One region of the Streptomyces sp. NPDC054841 genome, then DNA from elsewhere that is predicted to be linked to it. Evidence: riboswitches for the same ligand, from Rfam matches in the RefSeq annotation. Region 1 holds a riboswitch; each other region holds the start of a gene.
The links. A riboswitch is a leader RNA that binds a small molecule or an ion and turns the genes downstream of it on or off. The one in region 1 is predicted to bind cobalamin.
Positions count from the first base shown of each region.

Region 2: linked by a shared signal. The riboswitch ahead of metE (5-methyltetrahydropteroyltriglutamate--homocysteine S-methyltransferase) and the one ahead of ACWGI8_RS37925 (ribonucleoside-diphosphate reductase subunit alpha) in region 1 are both predicted to bind cobalamin.
Region 3: linked by a shared signal. The riboswitch ahead of ACWGI8_RS29110 (prenyltransferase/squalene oxidase repeat-containing protein) and the one ahead of ACWGI8_RS37925 (ribonucleoside-diphosphate reductase subunit alpha) in region 1 are both predicted to bind cobalamin.

Region 1 is NZ_JBSGZO010000507.1:70-5,388, reverse strand. It holds gene ACWGI8_RS37930 (ribonucleotide-diphosphate reductase subunit beta) at 1-701, opposite strand, end outside; gene ACWGI8_RS37925 (ribonucleoside-diphosphate reductase subunit alpha) at 701-3,085, opposite strand; cobalamin riboswitch at 3,216-3,358, opposite strand; gene ACWGI8_RS37920 (GNAT family N-acetyltransferase) at 3,411-3,914, opposite strand; gene ACWGI8_RS37915 (hypothetical protein) at 4,228-4,707, shown strand; partial or broken gene ACWGI8_RS37910 (phosphate ABC transporter ATP-binding protein) at 4,929-5,282, shown strand.
Region 2 is NZ_JBSGZO010000436.1:590-6,851, forward strand. It holds gene metE (5-methyltetrahydropteroyltriglutamate--homocysteine S-methyltransferase) at 1-1,927, opposite strand, end outside; cobalamin riboswitch at 2,080-2,300, opposite strand; gene ACWGI8_RS35780 (MurR/RpiR family transcriptional regulator) at 2,612-3,532, opposite strand; gene ACWGI8_RS35785 (SPW repeat protein) at 3,777-4,256, opposite strand; gene ACWGI8_RS35790 (YbaY family lipoprotein) at 4,392-4,733, opposite strand; gene ACWGI8_RS35795 (hypothetical protein) at 4,730-4,957, opposite strand; partial or broken gene ACWGI8_RS35800 (amidohydrolase) at 5,063-6,262, opposite strand, start outside.
Region 3 is NZ_JBSGZO010000276.1:3,368-9,629, forward strand. It holds gene ACWGI8_RS29095 (ATP-binding cassette domain-containing protein) at 1-445, opposite strand, end outside; gene ACWGI8_RS29100 (energy-coupling factor transporter transmembrane component T) at 442-1,533, opposite strand; gene ACWGI8_RS29105 (SCO2322 family protein) at 1,923-2,615, opposite strand; gene ACWGI8_RS29110 (prenyltransferase/squalene oxidase repeat-containing protein) at 2,717-3,976, opposite strand; cobalamin riboswitch at 4,069-4,216, opposite strand; gene ACWGI8_RS29115 (MBL fold metallo-hydrolase) at 4,308-5,348, opposite strand; gene ACWGI8_RS29120 (hypothetical protein) at 5,590-6,234, shown strand.

The DNA of each region.
Region 1 (5,319 bases):
ACCTCGAAGGCGAAGTTCATGTGCATCGTCTCGTCGCGGAAGACCCAGTTCGTCCCGGTCGCCAGGCCGTGCAGCAGGCCCCGGGAGCGGAACCAGTACACGTACGCGAAGGCGCCGTAGAAGAACAGCCCCTCGATGCAGGCCGCGAAGCAGATCAGGTTCAGCAGGAAGCGGCGGCGGTCGGCCTTCGTCTCCAGCCGCTCGATCTTCTCCACCCCCCCTTCCCCATCGAGGGCGGCCATCCACTTGAAGCAGAACTGGGCCTTCTCGCGGATCGAGGGGATGTTCTCGACCGCGTCGAAGGCGGCGGCGCGGTCCTCCGGATTCGGGAGGTAGGTGTCCAGCAGCGTCAGATAGAACTGGACGTGCACGGCCTCCTCGAAGAGCTGCCGCGACAGGTACAGGCGCGCCTCGGGGGAGTTGATGTGCTTGTAGAGCGTCAGCACCAGGTTGTTCGCGACGATCGAGTCGCCGGTCGCGAAGAAGGCGACCAGACGGCCGATCAGATGCTGCTCACCGGGGGAGAGCTTGGCGAGGTCGGCGACGTCGGAGTGGAGGTCGACCTCCTCCACGGTCCACGTGTTCTTGATCGCGTCCCGGTAGCGCTCGTAGAAGTCCGGGTAACGCATGGGGCGGAGAGTCAGTTCGAAGCCCGGGTCGAGAAGATTCTTCTCGGCCTTGCTGTCGTTCGCGGTGGTCATTACTGGCAGGCCTCGCAGGACTCGGGGTTCTCAAGGGAGCAGGCGATCGCGTCGGCGTCGGGGGCCGCCTGCTGTACGGGGATGGGTGCGGCGGCGGCCGCGGTGCCGGACGCGGCGCGGGCGATCCGGGTCGCCGGGCGGGAGCGCAGGTAGTACGTCGTCTTCAGGCCCTGCTTCCAGGCGTACGCGTACATCGAGGAGAGCTTGCCGATGGTCGGCGTCTCCATGAAGAGGTTCAGCGACTGCGACTGGTCCAGGAACGGCGTGCGGGCGGCGGCCATGTCGATGAGGCCGCGCTGCGGGATCTCCCACGCCGTGCGGTACAGCTCGCGCACATCCGCCGGGATCCAGTTCAGGCCCTGCACCGAGCCGCTGGAGTCGCGCAGCGCCTCACGGGTCTGCGCGTCCCACACGCCCAGCTTCTTCAGGTCGTCCACCAGGTAGGAGTTGACCTGCAGGAACTCGCCGGACAGCGTCTCGCGCTTGAAGAGGTTGGAGACCTGCGGCTCGATGCACTCGTACACGCCCGCGATCGAGGCGATGGTCGCGGTCGGCGCGATGGCGAGGAGGAGCGAGTTGCGCATCCCGGTCGCGGCGATCCGGGCGCGCAGCGCCGCCCAGCGCTCGGGCCAGTTGAGCTCCACGGCAGCGCCGTAGTGATCGGGGTGCAGAACGCCGCGCGCCGCGCGGGTCTGCTCCCAGGCGGGCAGCGGGCCGCTGCGCTCGGCGAGGTCGCAGGACGCCTCGTACGCCGCCAGCATGATCCGCTCGGCGATCCGCGTCGAAAGGGCCCGGGCCTCGGCCGAGTCGAACGGCATCCGCAGCTTGAAGAAGACGTCCTGGAGACCCATCGCGCCCAGGCCCACCGGGCGCCACTTGGCGTTGGAGCGGCCGGCCTGCTCGGTCGGGTAGAAGTTGATGTCGACGACCCGGTCGAGGAAGGTCACGGCCGTACGGACGGTCTCGTCCAGCCGCTCCCAGGCGATCTCCGCGCCGTCGGCTCCCTCTTCGACGAAGGCGCCGAGGTTGACCGAACCGAGGTTGCAGACCGCCGTCTCGCCGTCGTTCGTGACCTCGATGATCTCGGTGCACAGGTTGGAGGAGTGGACGACCGTGCCGGGCTCGGCGGTCTGGTTCGCGGTCCGGTTCGAGGCGTCCTTGAACGTCATCCAGCCGTTGCCGGTCTGGGCGAGGGTGCGCATCATGCGGCCGTAGAGGTCACGGGCCGGGATCGTCTTGCGCGCGAGCCCGGCGGCCTCCGCCTTGCGGTAGGCGGCGTCGAAGTCGTCGCCCCAGAGGTCGACCAGTTCGGGCACGTCGGCCGGTGAGAACAGCGACCACTCGGCGTCCGCGTTCACCCGGCGCATGAACTCGTCGGGGATCCAGTGCGCCAGGTTGAGGTTGTGCGTACGGCGCGCCTCCTCGCCCGTGTTGTCGCGCAGCTCCAGGAACTCCTCGATGTCCGCGTGCCAGGTCTCCAGGTAGACGCAGGCCGCGCCCTTGCGGCGGCCGCCCTGGTTCACGGCGGCGACCGAGGAGTCCAGCGTCCGCAGGAACGGCACGATGCCGTTGGAGTGGCCGTTGGTGCCGCGGATCAGCGAACCGCGGGAGCGGATGCGGGAGTAGGAGAGGCCGATGCCGCCCGCGTGCTTCGACAGCCTCGCGACCTGGTGGTAGCGGTCGTAGATGGAGTCCAGCTCGTCCAGCGGGGAGTCCAGCAGATAGCAGGACGACATCTGGGGGTGGCGCGTGCCGGAGTTGAAGAGGGTGGGGGAGGACGGCAGGTAGTCCAGCCGGCTCATCATCCCGTACAGCGAGGCGACTTCGTCGAGGGCCCGGACCGAGTCGTCCTCCGCCAGGCCGGCGGCTACGCGCAGCATGAACTGCTGCGGCGTCTCGATGACCTTGCGGGTGATCGGGTGCCGGAGGAGATAGCGGCTGTAGAGGGTGCGCAGGCCGAAGTAGCCGAAGCGGTCGTCGCCGGCGGGGTCGATGAGCGTGTCGAGGCGCCCGGCGTGGGTCTGTACGAACGCGGCTGTGCGGTCCGCGATCAGGCCCTCGCGGTGGCCGACGGCGACCGAGCCGGAGAAGGCGGCCGCCCCCTGTGAGGCCGCCTCCTCCGCGATGGTGAGGGTGAGCAGCCGGGCCGCGAGCCGTGAGTAGGCCGGGTCCTCCGAGATCAGGCCGGCGGCCGCTTCGGTGGCCAGCTCGCGCAGTTCGGCCTCGTCCGAGCCCGCGTGACGGCCCCGGAGCGCGGCGGCGGCGACGCGGCCCGGGTCGGTGTCGGGGAGATCGGCGGTGAGGTCGGTAAGGGTCCGCAGCAGCGCGGTACCTGGCCCGTCGGTGAGCTTCGTTGAAGCAGGATCGGGCGGCGCGATGGTCACGGGGTGCTCTCCCTCGCTCGGCTGGGGGCCGGCGGGGCGCAGGGGCACGGGCGCACGCGTCTGAGAGCCGGTGCGCCGCGTCCACCGGCCTGTTCCGCGAGGCCCGGACGTGTCGGCACCCGGGCCGGACGGACCGGGTGCGTTGCCGACAGGTCCTCGGACTCGTGGGTATGCAAAGGAGCGAATGCAGACCAACTCACCGTTGCGGGACAGTTCCGGATTTCCACCGGATTCCCCTGCTGCGGCAACGGAGTCGAGCATACATGTAGGGGCGGGTCGATGCTGCGCCCCCCACATGTTGTGTCGCGGTGGCGTGGCTCACCCCTCAGAGCTCAAGTGCGTACGTCAGCAGGGGATTGCGGCCGGCCGCCGGTTTCCAGTCCCGCTCCGGGGTTCGTACGAAGCCCAGACGCTCATAGATGCGGTGGGCGCCACGCATCCGCTGCTGGGTCGACAGCACCAGCCGGCGGCACCCCTCGAGGGCCCGGGCCCGCTCGATGCACGCTTTGACGAGAGCCTCGCCCACACCACGCCCCCGGGCCTCGGCGGCGACGGCCAGCATCCGGAACTCGGCCTCGCCGTCCCCCGCGACATCGGCGTACGGCCTCCCGCCCGCCGTGAACGCCACGCCGCCGAGCGGGCGCCCCGAGCCGTCGACGGCGACCAGCACCTCGGACTGCGCGGCGCGTCCGGACACATCCCGCAGCACGGCGAGATAAGGATCCTGCTCCCCTAAGTCCAGCAGGCCGTCCCCGAGATACGCCTGTGCGGTGAGTTCGCCGAGGACGTCGTGCTCCTGCGGCTCCAGCGGTCTGATGATCACATCCATCCCGGCAGTCTGCCGCAGGCGGGCCAGGTGATTCCGCTTCCGCAGGTCACGGGTTTCCAGGGGCCGCCGGTGGTGCGGGGCCGGGGCGGAGGCCGCGCAGCGTCACCGGAACCGTGATCACGATTACCTTGAGTTCCCCGGAGCTTCCCATTCATTTTCCCTCCGTTCGGCCTTCACCTCGCCTTGCATACAGGCCCTACACAACCCGCGAGCGTCAGGTGCGCTCGGGGAGGGCTTTTCCGCCACACGTGCAGAGCACATGGACGGACGACGAGAGGGGGTGGTTTCGACGGTTCGGCCACGGTTCTTGTACGTGATGCGCGTATCGCCGCAGAGACCTGAGGAGGAGAAGCCGGTCGGGTGGCGGCTGATCGGGGCGAACAACCGCGAACTGGGACGCAGCGCCGAAGCGTTCGCCGGCCCGGAGGAATGCGCTGCCGCGATGATCGAACTGCGTGAGAAGGTCGCCGAGGCCCGTGTGCTGCTCTCCATGCCGGACACGGCGGGCAGCTGGACATGGCGCCTCGAGCTCGACGGGCGGGCCGTCGCGGTCGCGGGCAGGCCCTATCTGCGCCAGCGCGAGTGCCAGTACAACCTCAGCCAGTTCCTGGCGGCCGTTCCCGTGGCCCGGCTGGCCGAGGGGATGCCCAGCAGGCCCCGGCTGCGCGGAGTGCCGTTGCGCGGCGCCGCGGAACCGGCGTCCACATGTGCGGAGCAGGACGACGACGGCCACGGCTTCGCGTCCAACGCCCTTGCGCGCGCCGCCATCAGGGCCGGGGCGGGTGCCCGATGACGGTCGTCATGCCGGGGCTCACCGGCCCGTCCGAGCCCGCACCGGACCCCGCGGACGCGGCGGACACGCCCCGCGCCCTGCGCGGCGGGGGAGAGCTCGGGGACCGGCTGTTCCGGGGAGGTGCCCGCGGCAGCGGTGCCGTCGTGCTGGCCATCATGCTGCTGGTCGGCGTCTTCCTCACCTACCGCGCCAACCAGGCGCTCGGCGTCGCCGGATTCTCCCGTCTCCGTCAGCCCGGCGGCGCGCTCTCCGGCGGCCAGCAGCAGCGTCTGTGCATCGCGCGCTCCCTGGCCGTACGCCCCAAGGTGCTGCTGATGGACGAGCCCTGCTCGGCCCTGGACCCCACCTCCACGCGCCGTATCGAGGAGACCATCAGGGAACTGGCCCACGAGGTGACGATCGTGATCGTCACCCACAACATGCAGCAGGCGGCCCGCGTTTCCGACCAGTGCGCCTTCTTTCTCGCGGAGCAGGGCACCCCGGGCGCGATCGTCGAGCACGGTCCCACACCGGCGATGTTCTCGTCGCCTGCGGCCCCGCGGACGGCGGACTACGTCGAGGGCCGGTTCGGGTAGCCGGCGCATCACGCGCGGAGCGCGGCCGGTGGGGGAC
Region 2 (6,262 bases), on a different contig from region 1:
TGAGGCGGAACGCCTCCGTCGCCCAGGTGAGGTAGCGAGCCCGGTCCGCGGCGCGCAGCGGCAGCGTTTCGCGCAGGGCGGGTTCGTCGACCTGGATGACGGAGGTTCCCGCCGCCTCGAGGTCGTCGACCTCGTCCCGCAGGGCGAGAGCGACCTGGCGTGCGGTGTCCCCGAGCGGCTGGTCGTCGCGGACGAAGGACCAGGCGAGCATGGTGACCGGGCCGGTGAGCATGCCCTTGACCGGTCGGTCGGTGAGCGACTGCGCGAAGCGGGTCCAGCGCAGGGTCATCGGTCCGGGGCGGGAGATGTCGCCGGCGAGGATCGGCGGGCGGACGCAGCGGGTGCCGTACGACTGGACCCAGCCGTGCCGGGTGGCGAGATATCCCGTGAGCCGCTCGGCGAAGTACTGCACCATGTCGTTGCGTTCGGGCTCACCGTGCACCAGGACGTCGATTCCGGCCTCCTCCTGGAAGGAGATGACCTCGCGGATCTCGGCCTCGATGCGCTCCTCGTAGCCGGCGGTGTCGATACGCCCGGCGCGCAGATCGGCACGGGCGGTGCGCAGTTCGCCGGTCTGCGGGAACGATCCGATGGTGGTCGTCGGCAGCAACGGCAGCGCGAGGTGGGCGCGCTGGGCGGCGGCCCGCTCCGGGTACGGCTGCGCGCGGCGGCCGTCCGCGTCGGTGACAGCTGCCGCCCGGGCGCGCACCGCCGGGTCACGGGTGATCGCCGAACCCGCACGGGAGGCCAGATCGGCCCGGTTCGCGGCCAGCTCCGCCGCGATCGTGTCCGTGCCCTGCGCGAGGCCGCGGGCCAGGGTGACGATCTCGGCGGTCTTCTGGCGGGCGAAGGCGAGCCAGCGGGCGATCTGTGGATCGATGTCGTGCTCGACGGTGCTGTCCAGCGGGACATGCAGAAGCGAGCAGGAGGCGGACACATCGACCCGGTCGGCGAGACCGAGCAGGGTGCCGAGGGTGGCGAGCGACGCCGAGAGGTCGTTGATCCATACGTTGCGGCCGTCGACGACGCCGGCGACCAGGCGCTTGCCGGGCAGCCCGCCGGCCGCGGCGAGTTCGTCGAGGTTCGCGGCGGCCGGGCCGGTGAAATCGAGGGCGAGACCGTCGACGGGAGCCTTGGCCAGGACCGGCAGCGCTTCGCCGAGCCGGTCGAAGTAGGAGGCGACCAGCAGCCTGGGCCGGTCGCTGAGGCCGCCGAGGCCGCGGTAGGCGCGGGCGGCGGCGTTCAGCTCGGCGGGCGTGCGGTCCTGTACGAGGGCGGGCTCGTCCAGCTGCACCCACTCGGCCCCGGCGGCCCGCAGTTCGGCGAGTACCTCGGCGTACACCGGCAGCAGCCGGTCCAGCAGCGTCAGCGGCTCGAAGCCGTCGTCGACACCAGGAGCGGGCTTGGCCAGCAGCAGATACGTGACCGGGCCGACGAGCACGGGGCGCGCGCGGTGGCCGAGTGCGAGCGCCTCCTCGAGTTCGGCGACCTGCCTGGCCGGATCGGCGGAGAAGACGGTGCCGGGTCCGAGCTCGGGGACCAGGTAGTGGTAGTTGGTGTCGAACCACTTGGTCATCTCCAGCGGCGCCACGTCCTGGGTGCCGCGTGCCATCGCGAAATAGCCGTCCAGGGCGTCTGCCTCGACGGCGGCACGGTGGCGGGCGGGGATCGCGCCGACCATCACGCTGGTGTCCAGGACGTGGTCGTAGTACGAGAAGTCACCGGTCGGCACCTCATGGACACCGGCCTCCGCGAGCTGCCGCCAGTGGGTGCGGCGCAGGCCGGCGGCGGTGTCCCGGAGGGCGTCCGCGGTGACGCGGCCCTTCCAGTAGCCCTCGATCGCCTTCTTCAGTTCCCGGTTCCGGCCCTGCCGGGGGTAGCCGTACACGGTGGCCCGTGCTCCCGTGGCTGCGGACTTGCTGGTCACGGAACTCTCCTTCGCGAGCGTGTCTCCGATACGACCCCGGGAACGGATCGAGGGCGCGAAGGAACGGCGACCGGGCGGCCGGATGTTGCCCGTGTCCGCCTGGTGTGTGCGCCGACCCGCCCTCGAGGTCACCGGGATCTCCGCACGCGTACGTCGCGTGCGGGCAACGGGCAGGTCTTCGGACTCGCGGGCACGTCGCCGGTTTCCCGGCGGACACCTACTGGCCGTCGCTTCCCAGACCCGGCCGGGCCCAGTGCGTATGACGGCGGTCGTTCCCGCTCACCGCTGCGGGGCAGTCCCGGATTCCCACCGGGTTCCCTCTTACGACACTCCTGTCCAACTGACAGGGCGTACCAGCTGCACGGTCAGCGTAGGGGGTACGTGGGTTCGCGGACACCACTGTTCACATTCCGGAAGGAATGTGCGGGTGCGGGCGGCCTGCATGCAGCAGACCGGCCGTCTTGCCGGCGGCCCCGGCCCAGGGGTTGACCGGGGCCGCCGGGGGGCAGCCAAGGGGAGAGGCTGCCCTAACAGAACACCGTGGGGCCGACGAGGAGGAGTGTCGTCCGCAGTGCCACCTGAAGTAAATATATTTACTGCCAAGTACGCAAGGGCATGAAAAAATTCATGCACCTCTGGGTGTGAAAGTCCCCCCTGCAAGACCGTCGCCCGGCCCCGCCCGCGTCAGTACTCCAGGAAGAAATCGTGCTGCTCAGCGGCCTGCTCGTACTGCTCAAGACGCATCTGCGTACGCTCGGGATCGGCATCGGCCATGGCCTGGAGGATGGCCGCCGACAGCACCCCCGGCGCCGCGTACGAGTCGAAGACCAGACGCGATCCGGTGGCGGCCGTGAACGCCACGTCGGCCTCGTCGACCAGCGGCCCCATCGTCAGGTCCGTGATCAGTGCGGTGCGCAGGCCCGCACTGCTTGCGGCCCGCATCGCCGCCAGTGTCTCCTTGGCGTGCCGCGGCATCGCGAACGCCAGCACCCATGTGCCGCCCGCCTCCCGGGACTGCAGCAGCGCGTCGTAGGCCACGCTCCCCCCGCGCGAGACCAGACGCACGTCCGGATGGATCCGCCTCGCCCCGTACGCGAAGTACTCCGCGAGCGAAGAGGAGATCCGCAGGCCGAGAATCGTCAGCGGGACCGACCGGGCGAGCTCCCGGCCGATGTCGAGCACCTTGCCCGTGTCGGCGAACACACGGCGCAGGCCCTCCAGATTGCCGATCTCGGCGTCGACGGCCGCCTGCAGTTCGTTGCGGCGGTCCTCCCCCGTGTCCACCGAGCCGGCGACCGCGCTCAGCGCGATGGGCTGCAGCGCCTCCCGCAGCGCCGGGAACCCGCTGAACCCCACCGACGAGGCGAAGCGCGTCACCGACGGCTGACTCACCCCCACCCGGTCCGCGAGATCCGTGATCGACAAGAAGGCGGCCTCGGTGAGGTGGTCGATGATGTACTGCGCGATCCGCCGCTGCGCGGGAGACAGCCGGTGCCCGCCGAACAGAGCGCGGACCCTCTCCACAGGCGTCGGCTCCGCATCGGGAGACTGCCTTCCCGGCGTGATAGCAGACGCCTGCGCGCGCGCATGCTGCCCTGATGGCACGGTGTGCCTCCTTCGCGTCCCACTTGGGTTCAACATAGCTCACGCACCGTGGTCGCCCACGGGAACCGTCGGCCACTGTCCGGCTGGTGGGACAGCCCCGTACGCGGCTGCCGACTGCGGCCGCCGTACGGCGAGTTCGGGGACGGCTGAGCGGGAGAACCGGCCGTCGTACGGGAAGGCCCCGACCCGGTCGGCACGTGCGGGAGCTTTCCGGGGGCGGGGCCTTCCCTGAGGCGGGACGCGCTCAGCGTATGGGGCCGATGTCCGGGCCGCCGCGCGCGGAGGCCCGAGAGCGGCGGAGGCCGCCGACGCGGCGCTCGGCCACGGCCGCCATGGCCAGACCGAGCAGCAGCGCCACGACGCCGACGATGACGTTGCTGACGATGCTGCGGGTCGTCGCGACGTTACCGGCGACGACCCAGGGGGAGATGATCGTCCAGGCTCCGATGGCTATGGCGCACCAGGCCTGGGAGTGGGTCCGCTCGTAGGCCGAGCCGAACCCGCCCATGCACAGGGCATAGGCGACACCGGTGATCAGGTTGCACACGGCCAGCGTGGTGAGGCCGTTGAACCCGGCGATCCACGGAGAGGCCGCCAGGTACAGGCCCGTGAGGAGGGCCAGTGTCTCTATCGCCTGCGCGCGAGGCGTCGAGGTCGCCCGTTCGAAACGTGCGCGCATCTCGGCCAGGTCGGGGTGCTGCTCGATGCTGGGGTGGGTGGTCATGGCGGGCCGCCTCCTTCGGAAGCGTGAAATCGGCCGTTCACCTGCAATGAAACGCTTTCTGCGCAGTTCCGGTCAACGCGGCCGGGACAACTCGTGGGGACGGATACGGACCGTGTCCGGGCGGCAGCGGCACGGTCATACGACGGTGACGGGAGCGATCAGCCCATCGGCCGACTCCGGCGGGACGGGGGTGGCCTGAGTGCTGATCAGGTCCCCCTGGGACAGGGCTCCGGTGCCGGAGAGGTCGATGTGGACCCGCAGTCCGTAGGAGGCGCCGGGGTCGAGGTCCGGCACCCTGACGGTGAAGGGCACGCGGCCCCCCGGAGTCAGCTCGACGTCCGTCTGGACCTGTGCGCCGACCACCGTGGAAGGACCATCGGCAAAGGAGACGTCCCGGACCTCGACGAGGACCCGGGCCGCCAGGGTCCTCGGACTGTCGGCGGGGAGGGTCACGAAGCCCGCGACGGTGTCCGTCATCGCGGCCTGCCCGCCGGCAACCGTGCGGGGGCCCGCTCCGGGTCGCGCTCGTCGAGCCGCGCCAGGAGCGCGGCGACCTCCGCGGTGATCGGCAGCCCGGTCCGCTCCTCCACGAACAGCCGCCGGCCCGCGGGGCCGGCCTCGAAGAACACGTACTGCCCGGCGGGGCGCCGGGCGGCGGTCTTCTTCGTGCGGCGGGTGCGCCCCGACGGGCCGGCGTTCATGCGTCTCCTCGGTGCAGGGGATGGAACGTGCTCGGACGGGGACTTCGTCACCTCCATGCGTTCCACCCCCTGCCGCTCGGCGGAGATAGGACTTACTCGTCCAGTCTAGGCGTCGGGGGTGGCGTACACGCGCTCTCCCCCGACGTAGGTCAGCGCGACCTTGGCCTCCGCGATGGCCTCGGGCGGCCCCGCGCACGGGTCCCGGTCCAGGACGATCAGGTCGGCGAGGGCTCCGGTCCGGACGCTGCCGGTGTCGTCGAGGTGGTTCACGTACGCCGAGCCCGCGGTGTACGCCGTGAGCGCGGTGGTCAGGTCGATCCGTTCGTCGGGCAGGAACACCGGGCTCCGCTCCCCCGGCAGGACGCGGTTGACCGCGACGTGGATGCCCTCGATCGGGTCCGGGCTGCTGACCGGCCAGTCGCTGCCCGCGGCGAGGGTCGCACCCGCGCGCAGCAGTGCGCCGAACGGGTACTGCCATGCCGCCCGTTCGGGTCCGAGGAAGGGGATGGTGAGCTCGTCCATCTGCGGTTCGTGCGCGGCCCACAGCGGCTGCATGTTGGCCGTGGCGCCGAGCTGCCGGAAGCGGGGGACGTCGTCGGGGTGGACGACCTGCAGATGAGCCAGGTGCGGGCGGGTGTCGGTCGGGCCGTTGGCGGCACGGGCGGCCTCGACGGCGTCCAGGGCGTCGCGTACGGCCCTGTCGCCGAGGGCGTGGAAGTGGGCCTGGAAGCCGAGCGCGTCCAACTCGGTGATGTATGCGCCCAGTTGTGCCGGGTCGACGAAGCTGGTGCCGCGATTGGCGGTGGCGCAGCCGCAGCGGTCGAGATAGGGGTCGAGCAGGGCGGCGGTGCCGTTCTCGGCGACTCCGTCCAGCATGATCTTGACGGTGCCGGCGCGGAACCGGTCGTGGGTCAGCGCGGCCCGGCGTTCGACGAGCTCCGGGATCTGTTCCGCCCCGCGCTCGCGGTCCCACCACAGGGCGCCGACGACGCGGGCGGTGAGCAGCCCGTCCCGGGCGGCCGTGACGTAGGCGCCGGACGGGTCGTCCATACCGAGGAAGTCGCCGATGAGCGCGTCCTGCCAGGCCGTGATGCCCAGGGAGTGCAGATACCGCTGGGCGTGCAGCAGGGCGGCGAGCCGGTCGTCGGGGGTGGCCGAGGGTGTCAGGCGGCCGACGAGCTGCATGGCTCCTTCCTGGAGCATGCCGGTGGGTTCGCCCGAGGCGTCGCGCTCGATCCGGCCGTCGGCGGGGTCGGGGGTGTCCCGGGTGACACCGGCGAGCCGGAGGGCGCGGCTGTTGGCCCA
Region 3 (6,262 bases), on a different contig from region 1:
GCTGCTGCTGGCCGCCGGAGAGCGTCGCGATCGGGCGGTCGCGAAGACCGGCCAGGCCCAGCAGGTCGAGGGTCTCCTCGACGCGGCGGCGCATCACGTCCGGGGCCAGGCCCAGCGACTCCATCCCGTACGCCAGCTCGTCCTCCACCGTGTCGGTCACGAAGTGGGCGAGCGGGTCCTGGCCCACCGTGCCGACGAGATCGGCGAGCTCGCGCGGCCTGTGGGTGCGGGTGTCCCGGCCGTTCACCGTGACCCGGCCCCGCAGCGTGCCGCCCGTGAAATGCGGCACCAGCCCGGAGACGGCACCCAGAAGTGTCGACTTGCCGACTCCCGACGGGCCGACGAGCAGAACCAGTTCGCCCTCGGGGACGGTCAGGTCCACCCCGGCGATCGTGGGCGCGGCGGCGTCGCCGTACGTCACCGAGACGTTCTCGAAGCGGATCACGACGACTCCTCCGGCGGTGCGGGAGCTACGAACGCGGGCATCAGGCCCACCAGGACCGACACCGCGGGCCACAGCGGCAGGGTGGGCGCGGTCAGCGGTACGACGCCGGGGTGCAGGGCGTCCGGATCGTACGAACCCGCCCGGATCATCAGCGCCGCGACCGCCACGCCCGACCCGGCCACCAGCCACGCCCGGACGCCCCAGTGGTCGGGGCGGTAGCGGGTACGGACCTGACGGCGCCCGCCGAGCCACAGCCCCGCCAGCGCCGCGGCGAACCCGCCCAGCAGCACCGGCAGTCCGTACCCCGCCCCCTCGGCCGCGAGCAGTCCGTACGAGCCGGCGCAGACCCCGAGCAGACCGCCGAGCGTGAGGGCCGACGTGGTGTGCCGGACCGCGGGCGGCACCTGTGCCGTACGCCCGTACCCCCGCGCGTCCATCGACGCGGCCACCGCGACCGACCGCTCCAGCGCGCCCTCGAGTACCGGCAGCCCGATCTGCAGCACCGCCTTCACCCCGCCGGTCGGGCGGCCGCGCAGCCGGCGGGCGGTGCGCAGCCGCACCACGTCCGCGACCATGTTCGGCGCGAACGTCATCGCGACGACGACGGCGACGCCCGCCTCGTACAGCGCACCCGGCAGCGACTTCAGCAGCCGCGCCGGGTTGGCGAGGGCGTTCGCCGCACCGACACAGATCAGCAGCGTGGCCAGCTTCGCGCCGTCGTACAGCGCGAACACCAGCTGCTCGGCCGTCACCCGGCCGCCGATCCTGATCCCCTGAGACCAGTCGGGCAGCGGTACTTCCGGCAGCGTCACCAGCAGATGCGTACCCGGAATCGGCGAGCCGAGGACGGCGGAGAAGACCAGCCGGGCCGCGATGACGAAGAGCCCCAGCTTGACGAAGGCGCCGTACGAGCGGGCCCACGGCGCGTCGGTGCGGCGCGCCGCCACGACGTACCCGGCGACGCCGACCAGCAGGCCCAGGAGAAGGGGGTTGGTGGTCCGGGACGCGGCGGTGGCCAGACCCAGAGCCCACACCCACCACGCCCCCGGGGGCAGCGCGTTGCTGCGGCTCGCCTCGGGGGCGCGCAGGACTCCGCCACGGGGCGGGCGCCGCCCCGGGCGCTCGCGGTGTGCAGCGTCGCGGCGCGTGGCGTACCGGTCCCGGCCGGGGCGGCCGGTGTGGCCGTCCGCAGGCGTCGCCGGACGGGCTGGGAACGTGCCGTTCTCGTGGGCGCGGCCGGTGTGGCCGTCCGCAGGCGTCGCCGGACGGGTTGGAAACGTGCCGTTCTCGTGGGCGCGGCCGGTGTGGCCGTCCGCAGGCGTCGCCGGACGGGCTGAAAACGCGCCCTCCTCAGGCGCCGCCGGGCGGGCGGGAAACGTGCCGTTCTCGTGGGCGCGGCCGGTGCGTCCGTCCTCAAGCGCCGGACGGGCTTGATGTGTGCGGTCGGTACCGGCACGGCGGCCGGGGCTCGGCGGGGTCATCCGCGACGGCGGCGGGACTGCCAGAACGCCGCCGCGCCCAGCGCGAGGACCGCGGCGACACCCGCGAGGAGGCCGAGCGACGGGCCGCTGCCGGTCGCCTCGGCCGTCTCGGCAGGCGCGGAGGCGGACTCCGGGGAGGACTGCGACGAGGACTGCGGGGACGCTGTCGTCGACGGGGCGTCGCCCGACACCTGTTCGCCGCAGCCCGTCCTCGGGCAGCCGGAGATCGCGCACAGCAGCGCATCCGAGTTGTAGCGCAGGGGCTCGGCCACCGCGGCGAGGGCCTCCGCACTGGTGGCGTCGGGACGGACCTGCGCACAGCCGGTGCGGGGGGCCGGCGGCGTCTCGCCCCCCGGCGCGTCGGCGGGGGTGCCGAAGTCGACGACCACGCCGACGCGCTTGGTGCCGGCCTTCGCGGGGGTACCCGCGCACAGCGCGGCGAAGCCGGGTGCGGTCCGGGGCCTGGCAGAGTCCTGCGAGTCCGCACTGACGGAGAAGCGGAAGCCGTCCACCGTGCCATCGGCCGGCCGGGCCGTGGCCGGGCCCTGGGTGGCGTACGCCCAGGCCCCGCCGTCGGACTGCCAGAACGACCAGTACCGGTAGCCCGCCGCCTGCGCGGACCCCGCGCCGCCCAGCACGGTGAGCGCGACGCCGAGGGCGAGGACGAGCGCCGTCAGTCGTGCAGGCACGACCGTGCCCACCCCTGTGCGCGTCCCGTACCACCGCGTCCCGTACCACCGCGCACCGCGGGCGCGGGCGCGGGGGCGAGTGCGGTCGGTCGCCCTCGGCATCACTGCTGCTGGTTCTTCCGGCGACCGCTGATCAGGAAGCCGATGCCCGCGCCGGCCGCGACACCCGCGCCGACGATCCACCAGATACCGGCGCTGTCGCCGCCCTTGTCCGTCTCGTCGTCCGAGTCGCCCTCGCTCGGCTGCGGCGTGGCCGCGTCCGTGGCCGTGGGCGCGGGGCCGGTCGCGTTCAGCTGCTCGACCAGGTCGGCACCGCCGAAGTCGCGCGGGTCGGCGCCGGACGCGTGCGCGGCGAGGATGAGCTGCGCGTACGCGGCAGGTCCGGCGTCCTTCGCCCAGCCGGCGGAGTTCTTCTCCAGCCAGGCCACCGCACCGGCCGCCTTGTCACTGTGCCCGGCGGCGGACAGGGCGAGCACCGCGTCCGCGGTGTTGCCGAAGTCCGGCAGCGGAGCCGGGTCGGTCGCGCCGGGCATCGGCGGCGAGTCCAGGTGCCCGGTCTTCGCCAGGGCCTTCGTGAGGTACGCGGCGCCGTTGCGCGCGGCCTGCTCCGGAGTCGCCCTGGCCGGGCTGGCGCACTTCGGTTCCCCGTCCGGCTTCGGGCCGCCGGCGATCATGCCGCGGCCCAGTCCGCCGAGCACGGCCGCCGCCGTGGCGTCGCCGTTCGCGAGCAGCTTGCCCGCCTTGTCCGGCTGGTACGCGAACGCCCCGCCGCCCGTCGCGTCGGCACACGGGATCGCGAAGGAGACGAGTGCGTCGTACGGGGTCTTTCCGTCCTTCGACTTCACGTCGCCCGGCTTGGCCTGCGCCGCGGCGAAGGCGCCGATCACGATCGACGTGGAGTTGGCGTCGGACGGCATGCCCGGGTTGTAGCTCCAGCCGCCGTCCGCGTTCTGCACGGACTTCAGCCACTCCAGGCCCTTGTTGACGGCGTCCTGGTGCCCGCCGAGGGCGCGCAGGGACTGCACGGCGGCCGCCGTGGCGTTGGTGTCCAGCATCGTCTTCGCGTCGCACGGCTTGCCGGCGTCCGCGCGGTACGAGGCGAAGCCGCCGTTCGCGCACTGCTGCCCGGTCAGCCAGTCGACGGACTTCGCGGCGGGCACGGTCCGCATGACGTCCTGCGCGAGCAGCGCCAGCGACTGCCGCCAGACACCGTCGTACGTCGGGTCCTTGGTGCCGTACAGCCCGGCCGGGATCGTGGGCGAGGGAGAAGGGGTGGGCGCGGCCGTCGCGGCCGGGGCACCGGCCACGCAGAGCACGGCGGAAGCGGCGGCGAGCGCTGCTGCGCTGCGGCGAACGGTCATGGCGGACTGTGCCTCTCCTGTCGGGAGCCGGGCACAGGCACGCTGAGGCACCAGGCTCCGGCGCCGTATACCTCGACGGTGCCGGCCACCGGGCGGTCCCGATGGCGCGAACCGGTCACTCCGGTACGAGGCATTCCGACTCACCGCCTGCGACGGCGGCTCACGGTTGCGGGTCAGTGCCGGATTTGCACCGGCTTCCCCCCGTACGGTGTGATGACGACTCGCACACTCTACCGGTCCGTATGCCGGGCCCCCGGGGACGGTCGGCACTGCCGGGCCCGCGCGGACGCGCCCGCCGGAATGCCGGCGCCCCGGCCGACGGGGACGGGCGTCAGTGAGCCGCCACGTACGCCACCGGATCACTGCCCGCCACCGCCTCCGCCCGCCCCAGCTTCACCAGGCGGCGCAGATGGGCCTCCGCCTCCGAGACCGCGATGTTCCGTGAGCCGTAGGGGATCTGCTCCCAGGGGCGGTTCCACTCCATGCGCTCGGCCAGCTGCCACGGAGTGAGCGGCGCGGCGAGGAGCTCCAGCAGTCCGCCCAGCCGCTCCTCGTGGTGGGCCAGCAGCTCACGGACTCGGGCGGGGGCGTCGGTGAAGGCGTGCTGGTGCGCCGGGAGGACCTCGGCGACGCCGAGGCGGCCCACACGCTCCAGGGAGTCGAGGTAGTCGCCGAGCGGGTCGGTGACGGTGGAGTCGTCGGGGTCTTCGTAGAGGCCGATGTGCGGGGTGATCCCCGGCAGCAGATGGTCGCCGGAGAAGAGCCGTCCAACGCCGGGGAGGTTCGCCGGGTGCTCCTCCTCCAGGTGCAGACAGACGTGCCCGGGGGTGTGGCCGGGCGTCCATATCGCGCGCAGCCGACGGCCGGCCAGGTCGACCGGCTCCCCGGGGACGATCTCCCGGTCGGGCAGGGCGGCCCGGAGCCCGGGCAGGGTGCGCATCCGGCCTTCGGCGCGCGCCGCGCGCAGCGGGGCCAGATGCTCCTCGGGGGCGCCGACGGCGGCGAGCTTGTGGGCGAGGTAGTCGAGCCAGGCGCCGGGCCGTGCCTCGCGGGTGCGGCGTACGACGGCGGTGTCGGCCGCGTGCATCGCGATCCAGGCGCCGGACGCCTCGCGCACCTGACCGGACAGTCCGTGGTGGTCGGGGTGGTGGTGGGTGATGACGACGCCGTGGACGGCGGCCACCGAGGTGCCGATGGCGGACAGGCCCTCGGTGAGGGCCGTCCAGGAGGCCGGATCGTCCCAGCCGGTGTCGATGAGGACGGGGCCGCGGCCGGTGTCGAGGACATGGACCAGGGTGTGGCCGAGCGGGTTGTCCGGGATGGGGACCTGGAGGGACCACACGCCTCCGCCGTGCTGGATCACCTGTGGCATGCGTCCTCGAATCTCCGGAGGCGGCAGGGGCATTGCTCACTATAACGAGAACTGATGGACCGTCAGAATGGTCGGGGAGAGTTTGCCGGCATCCCCGGCCGGCCTGCGTCTCGGGTGTCGCCACGCCGAAGATCGTTCTGGTTGAGGGTTCTTGCGCCGACATGACAGGCAGTGCTCGCTGCGATCCACTGGAAGAGGACCTCATGTGCGTCGACAGCGAGGAAGAGCGCTGGGAGGACCCGTGAACACCACAGGCCGCTTTGCTCGCAGGGCCACCACCGTGAGCCTGACCGCCGTTCTGGTCGCTGCAGGGACGGGCGGGGCCACCGCCGCCGGCACGCCCCACGACTTCGCCCGCACGGGCGGCCTCCGCGCCTCCGCCACCGCCGCCGACGACGACTGGATCTCGGTCACCGGCCCGCCTCGCAGCATCACCGCCGAGTGGGTCGAGACCACCGACAAACCCACCGGCATCTCGGTCAAGATGCCCGGCAAGGCCGAAACCCAGGAAGGTTCCTTCACCCTCGACTCCAAGTCGATCCAGATGCGCATTTACAAGGTCGAGGACGGGAACAAGCGCTTTGCCTTCGAGGTCGCGGACACTTCGGGAACTGACGTCAAGGATGCGCTGGGCACGGTCATCCCAGGCGCTGCTGCCCCGGTCAGCGGGACCGTGACCAGCAACCGCGCCACAACAGTCGACGGCCACCCCGCCCGCGAGGGCCGTATCACGTTCAACAGTGACGGCGTCCCGAGCGTGATCCTCATCCGTGTCATTGCCGCTGACGGCCAGCTTGTCGTGCTTGCGACCAGTGCCCCCACTGCGAACGAGAAGGGCCTGAACGTGCTCTACAAGCGCTTCACCAGCAGCCTGCGCATCCCCTGACCTTTCCGTTCGGGTGATCACCCGAACG